Linked DNA regions of Methylobacillus flagellatus KT. Each later gene encodes a partner of the first gene's protein in a complex. Links are inferred from orthologs where the notes say so. Each region holds a gene or a part of one and is shown on either strand. Other genes may lie near its edges. The genes, in order: katE and hfq.

Region 1 (3,227 bases):
TCCGGCGGCTGGGACCATGCGCAGAAATCCCAGGAAATGCATAGGCTGCTCAGGCGCTCGCGCTGGATACACCGGGCGATTTCCCTGACCTCGCTGGCAGCCTTGCTTGTCTGCGTGGTGATTGCCACTTTGTTCGCGGCGGCGGAAGTCGGTTGGAACCCGTCGCGCATTGTTTCCCTGCTGTTCATTTGTGCCATGGGCTCGCTGGTGTTTGGGCTGCTTTGTTTTCTGCGCGAAATCGCGCTTTCCACTGATATCATGGAGGATGTGCGCACCCGCGAAGGTGGCAGATGACAATGGATTTTGCCAAACCGTTTTTAAATCGCCACCAGTTTGCGATAAAATGGGCGGCGTTGCCGCTTTAGCTCAGTTGGTAGAGCAGTTCATTCGTAATGAAAAGGTCGCCAGTTCGAATCCGGCAAGCGGCACCAAGATAGACAATAGGCCTCTGCAAGCAGAGGCCTTGCTACATCAGGGCGATGGATCCGTCGCCTTTCCTCATGCCGGGATGCGTTCGGCCTTCTTTTCCCGCTCCCATACACGATGAGCCAGCAAGGCGCGCTCGAACTGCTCGCGTACTGCACTGAAATCCTTGGCCTGCAACAAGCCCGCATCTTCCTCCAGATGAAGTGCTTTTATCAGGCTCGCGCCTGGCCCGGTCAGTGCCAGCGGCTTCAGGTGCTTGAATGTTTCGAGGATGAAGTGCACGGCTTGTCCATTGTCTAGTAGCGCCGTATGGTCCGTCGGGATATCCGGTACTATCGCCGCGTCGAACAAAATCGAGGGTTCTCCCTTGATTGAGCCATCCACCGCCAACGATTTTCCCTCGCTGGTCTTGACTGGCGCAGAAGTGGGGCCAAGAAGCTGTAGCGCGATGCTGTGCTGTTGTGCCCAGTCAAGCAGCGGGCGGATGGCCTTGGCGGACAAGCCGTCGAACACCAGTGCCGCGATTTTCTTCCCCTGCAGGTCCTGGGGAGTCAGCTTCATCTGGCTCAGCGCCGACGATTGCTTCAGGCTGGGTTCGGGCACCTTGATGGTCGGTTTCTTGGGCGCCGGAATGCCCAGCTTCTGCGCAACGGTGCCTGCCAGGCCCAGGTCGATATTGGACAGGATCTCGTTGACGACTCTTTCCCGGATATGTTGCCTCTTGACCTTGCCCAGCTCGAAGCTGTAAGCCTCTGCAATGTGTAGTTGTTCCGTGGCGCTCAAGCTCTTGTAAAAAAGCCTGGGTTGGGAGAAATGGTCCTTGAACGACGCCGACCTTTCCCTGACCTTGTGTGCATCGATGCGCTCGTAGTAGCTCTCGAAGCCGCCATCCTTGGCTGCTGGCGGCGTTTCCTGCGGCCAGCCTCCGTCGATCGAGTTAGGCTCGTAGGCAGCCTGGCCCTTGTGTATCGTCGTTCTGTGCAATGCGTCCCGCTGGTTGTTGTGGAAAGGGCATACCGGCTTGTTGATGGGGATTTCATGGAAATTGGGTCCGCCCAGCCGGCTCAGCTGAGTATCCGTGTAAGAGAACAGACGGCCTTGCAGGAGCGGATCGTTGCTGAAGTCCAGGCCGGGCACGATGTGCCCGGGGCAAAAGGCGATTTGCTCGGTCTCGGCAAAAAAATTATCCGGGTTGCGATTCAGTACCAGCTTGCCCAGCGGCGTGATCGGAACCAGTTCTTCGGGCACGATCTTGGTGGGGTCGAGGATGTCGAAATCGAAGCTGTGCTCGTCTTGTTCGTCAATGATCTGCACGCCGAATTCCCATTCAGGATAATTGCCGAGCTCAATGGATTCGCCCAGGTCGCGCCGGTGGAAGTCGGGATCCTTGCCCGCGATCTTCTGCGCTTCATCCCATACCAGCGACAGCACCCCCTGCTTCGGGGTCCAGATGAACTTGACGAACTTGGCAACGCCCTTGGCATTGATGAGCCTGAAGGTATGGACGCCAAATCCCTGCATGGCGCGCAAGCTCCTGGGAATGGCACGGTCGGACATGGCCCAGATGACGGCATGCGCCGACTCCGGCTGTAGCGAAACAAAATCCCAGAAGGTGTCGTGGGCGCTGGCGCCCGTCGGGATCTCATTGTGAGGCTCGGGCTTGACCGCATGGACGAAGTCGGGAAACTTGATGGCATCCTGGATAAAAAAAACGGGAATATTATTGCCTACGAGGTCGAAGTTGCCCTCCTCGGTATAAAACTTGATGGCAAAGCCGCGCACGTCCCGTACCGTGTCGGCAGAGCCCCTGGGGCCCTGGACGGTGGAAAACCTGACGAAGACCGGGGTTTGCTTGCCTTTTTCGCCGAGGAATCCCGCCTTGGTGAGTGAAGAGTGGTCGGCATAGGATTCAAAATAACCATGGGCGCCGACGCCACGTGCATGGACGATTCGTTCCGGGATGCGCTCATGATCAAAATGGGTAATCTTCTCCCTGAGAATGAAGTCTTCCAGCAGGGAGGGCCCACGGCTGCCGGCACGCAGGGAGTTCTTGTTGTCTGCAATCTTGACGCCCTGATTGGTCCTCAGTGGCTGCCCGGTGGCATCCGACTTGTACGACTCTAGATCGCGCGTTTTTGCAGTGGTGTTTTTCTTGTCTGGAGCGGTTGACCCTGCCAGTTGGCTTTTGACTTTCTCCGTTTTGTTCTTCATGAGGCATACCCCTATTTTATTTGATGGTATTGCGTCTCACTGTAGAGCTGTGCGTTGAAAAGTGGTGTAGGAGAAAAGGCTAAATCTATGTAGGAATATATTAATGTGATTTGACTGACCATGCTGGTTGTGCCGAAATGAACAACGAGTACTGCAAGATGGCCTTTAATATAGGCTTTAGCGGATTGCCAGCAATTTTCTTGATGCTTGTGTGTGATGAAGTTGTGGTATTGGCATAGTGGATACTGAAGGTGTGTAGCTCGATGGCTATAATGGTGACAGGCATGTCGTCCAGAATGCGCAAGTAATTTTGCCTGTATGCTTATTTGTCTTAAATTTTAGTCAAAATGCAATATAGCTAAAGTCACTAATGCTGGAAAAGAAAATTTCAGGCTCAAGCCGCACTGCCAAGCCAGGAGAAGTTAAATGACACTACTACCCATGACGGCATGAGATGGGCGGCAGGTAACAATGCTAGTATTCACCCTTGATGTTAAGAGGCGGAACCTCAGGCGATGTCGGTATTGAAGGGTTCACAAAACGTCACCATCTGCAATGCGAACGGCTTGAAGCTGGCAGCCAGGCTGGAG
Region 2 (3,164 bases), 830 kb from region 1 along the record:
CGCTGGTTGGGGTTGGACTGGGATGAGGGCCCGTTTTACCAAATGCAGCGCATGGATCGCTATAAGGTGGTGATCGGAAAACTGCTGGATGAAGGTCATGCCTATCATTGCTACTGTAGCCGCGAGGAGCTGGATGCATTGCGCGAGCAGCAAATGCGGGAAGGCAAGAAGCCCCGCTATGATGGGCGGTGGCGTCCTGAGTCGGGCAAAGTGTTGCCCGCTATACCGGCGGATATTCCTCCTGTCGTACGCTTCAAGAATCCGCGCGCAGGCAATGTCGTCTGGAATGACTTGGTCAAGGGGGAGATCAGCATTGCGAACGAAGAGTTGGACGACCTGATCATTGCGCGGGCAGATGGTACACCTACCTATAATTTCTGCGTTGTGGTCGACGACTGGGACATGGGCATTACCCATGTCATCCGCGGAGATGACCATGTCAATAACACGCCACGCCAGATCAACTTGCTGCAGGCTCTTGGGGCGACCATCCCCCAATATGCCCATCTTTCCATGATTCTCGGAGATGACGGACAGAAACTGTCCAAGCGCCATGGCGCCGTCAGCGTCATGCAATATCATGAAGATGGGTATTTGCCGGAAGCAGTGCTGAATTATCTGGCCCGTCTCGGGTGGTCTCATGGAGACGACGAAATATTCACCATGAGCCAATTCTGTGAATGGTTCGGGTTCGACCATATCACACCTTCTGCAGCCCAATTCAATACAGAAAAGCTCAATTGGCTCAATGCCCACTACATTAAACAGGCGGAGCTAGGGCGTTTGGCAGTGGATATTGCCAAGCGTCTGGCCGATGCCGGCATTCAAGTAAGTGATCGTGTGGATTTGCAGGGAGTGATTGCGCTGTACCGTGATCGCGCCAGTACGCTCAACCAGATTGCAGGCAGTATTGCCTATTTCTACCGTAGGCCCAATATTGAAGCTTCACTGCTGGAAAAATATTTGACTCCTGAGATATTGCCCGTCCTGACTGCCTTGTTAGAGGAGTTGAAGGACATAGAGTGGACGCGGGAAAAACTTCATGAGGTCATTCAGGGGGCTGTTACCCAAAACGCGCTCAAGTTTCCCAAGGTGGCAATGCCATTGCGGGTGATGCTGACCGGCAGTGACCAGTCGCCCAGTATTGATGCTGTGATGGTGCTGTTGGGACAGGAGGAGAGCTTGGCAAGAATGCGATCCGTATTGCAAGTTAACGTATGATAAAAAAGCCTGCCAAACGATAGAACAATTTGGTTTCTCTGTAGTCCTAATCACAAGCTGGCAATGTTCTGTCGCTGCGGCATCGGCGTAGCACTTGTTTTTCAGCCTGTAGGCCCCACTATTGAGAGGCAGGGAATTTGCCAGTCACTGGTGGCAAGCGCTAGCTTGGGGAAAGTTTTTCACGTAAAGTTGCTTTTCAAGAATAAAACTCCCTATATATACAACTACAAGGTAAAGGAGCATCAATATGAGCGTTAAAGGGCAGATGTTACAAGACCCCTTTCTGAATACATTGCGCAAGGAGCACGTGCCTGTTTCGATTTATCTCGTCAACGGGATCAAATTGCAGGGGCAGGTGGATTCCTTTGATCAATATGTCATCCTGCTCAAGAATACCGTCACCCAGATGGTATATAAGCATGCTATTTCCACCATTGTGCCAGGCCGTGCGGTTTCCATTCCCCACGGGCCCACTCCTACGTCCGAAAGTTAATTTTTGTTAAGTATCTGCTCGTATGTTTGATCGGCCAGTCGGTGGAGATGCTTCCGTACTGGTAAGCGTGGATTTTGGCGATCCTGGGTATGAGGAAAGCCTGCAAGAGTTGCGACAGCTCGTTGTCAGCGCTGGTATGTCGATTGCCGGGACGGTGGAAGCACGCCGTCCCAAACCTGATCCCAAGTTTTTTGTCGGTAGCGGCAAGGCGGATGAGTTGCTAGCCGTAGTGAAGACTACCGATGCCAAGGTCGCAGTATTCAACCATGATCTCAGCCCTTCACAGCAGCGTAATCTTGAGCGGTTGCTGGAAGTACGTGTCGTCGACAGGACGGGGCTGATCCTCGATATCTTTGCACTCCGTGCACAAAGCCATGAAGGCAAGCTGCAGGTGGAGCTTGCCCAGCTGGAGCACTTGTCTACGCGATTGGTGCGTGGTTGGACCCATCTTGAGCGTCAAAAGGGCGGCATTGGGGTGCGTGGAGGCCCCGGCGAAACCCAGCTTGAGCTGGACAGGCGCATGTTGCGTATACGCGTCAAGCAATTGCGCGAGAAGCTCGCCAAGCTCAAGCAACAGCGTGGCATGCAGCGTCGTGCCCGTCGGCGTTCCCAGGTTCTTTCAGTCTCTCTGGTCGGTTATACCAATGCCGGTAAATCCACTTTATTCAATAGGTTGACTCAATCCGGTGTCTATGCGGCTGACCAGTTGTTCGCTACCCTGGATACCACCTCCCGTAAACTCTACATTCCTGACGGCGGTCCGGTCGTGATGTCGGATACAGTAGGGTTTATCAAGCATTTGCCTCATGCGCTAGTCGAGGCGTTCGGTGCGACGCTGGAGGAGGCGGTGCAGGCTGACTTACTTCTCCATATCGTCGATGTGGCTAGCGATAGTCGCGATGAGCAAGTTGAGCAAGTTAATCTTGTCCTGTCCGAGATTGGCGCCCAAGATGTTCCGCAGGTGCTGGTGTTGAATCAGATTGATCGTGTTGGAATCCCGCCCGGGCTTGATCGCGACGAATATGGTAGAATTTCGAAAGTGCGTGTTTCTGCCAAGACAGGAGAAGGGCTTGACCTCTTACGTCAAGCTTTGCTTGAACATCAGCAAGGGTTGCAAGATCAGTTGACGCAATCCTATCAAAACGCATAATTTTTTGATTTTTTCGGAGTGATGCATGGCTAACGATCCCGGTTGGGGCAATCGTAATAACGATGGTCCGCCCGATTTGGATGAAGTATTCCGACAGTTCAGTCGCAAGTTGAGTGGCTTGTTCGGCAAGGGTGGCGGTACAGGCGGTGAGCCTAATCCCGAAGCAAGGACAATTCCGGTATTGCCTGCCTTGGGCCTTGTTGCCGTCATTTGGTTTGCAACGGGTTTCTATATTGTCGATCAAGGGTCTCGTGGCGTCGTTCTACGCTTCGGTAAGCATGTGGAAACCACTATGCCAGG

What was found.
Region 2: the proteins of katE (region 1) and hfq are in contact, whole or in part, in a crystal structure (PDB 3VU3), measured with the Escherichia coli proteins. The link is inferred for Methylobacillus flagellatus KT from one-to-one orthologs.

What each region holds. Positions count from the first base shown.
Region 1 is NC_007947.1:2,528,785-2,532,011, reverse strand. The notes cover bases 69-2,969. They hold katE (catalase HPII), read right to left. Parts: upstream 2,638-2,969; coding sequence 499-2,637; downstream 69-498. Other genes in these bases: MFLA_RS12145 (DUF2721 domain-containing protein), read left to right, coding at 69-294. In the rest of the region: more of MFLA_RS12145, read left to right, coding at 1-68; MFLA_RS12125 (alpha/beta hydrolase), read left to right, coding at 3,153-3,227.
Region 2 is NC_007947.1:1,699,855-1,703,018, reverse strand. Bases 254-3,091 are described here. They hold hfq (RNA chaperone Hfq), read left to right. Parts: upstream 254-1,468; coding sequence 1,469-1,714; downstream 1,715-3,091. Other genes in these bases: hflK (FtsH protease activity modulator HflK), read left to right, coding at 2,890-3,091; hflX (GTPase HflX), read left to right, coding at 1,737-2,864; gltX (glutamate--tRNA ligase), read left to right, coding at 254-1,221. In the rest of the region: more of gltX, read left to right, coding at 1-253; more of hflK, read left to right, coding at 3,092-3,164. UniProt on the Escherichia coli protein: RNA chaperone that binds small regulatory RNA (sRNAs) and mRNAs to facilitate mRNA translational regulation in response to envelope stress, environmental stress and changes in metabolite concentrations.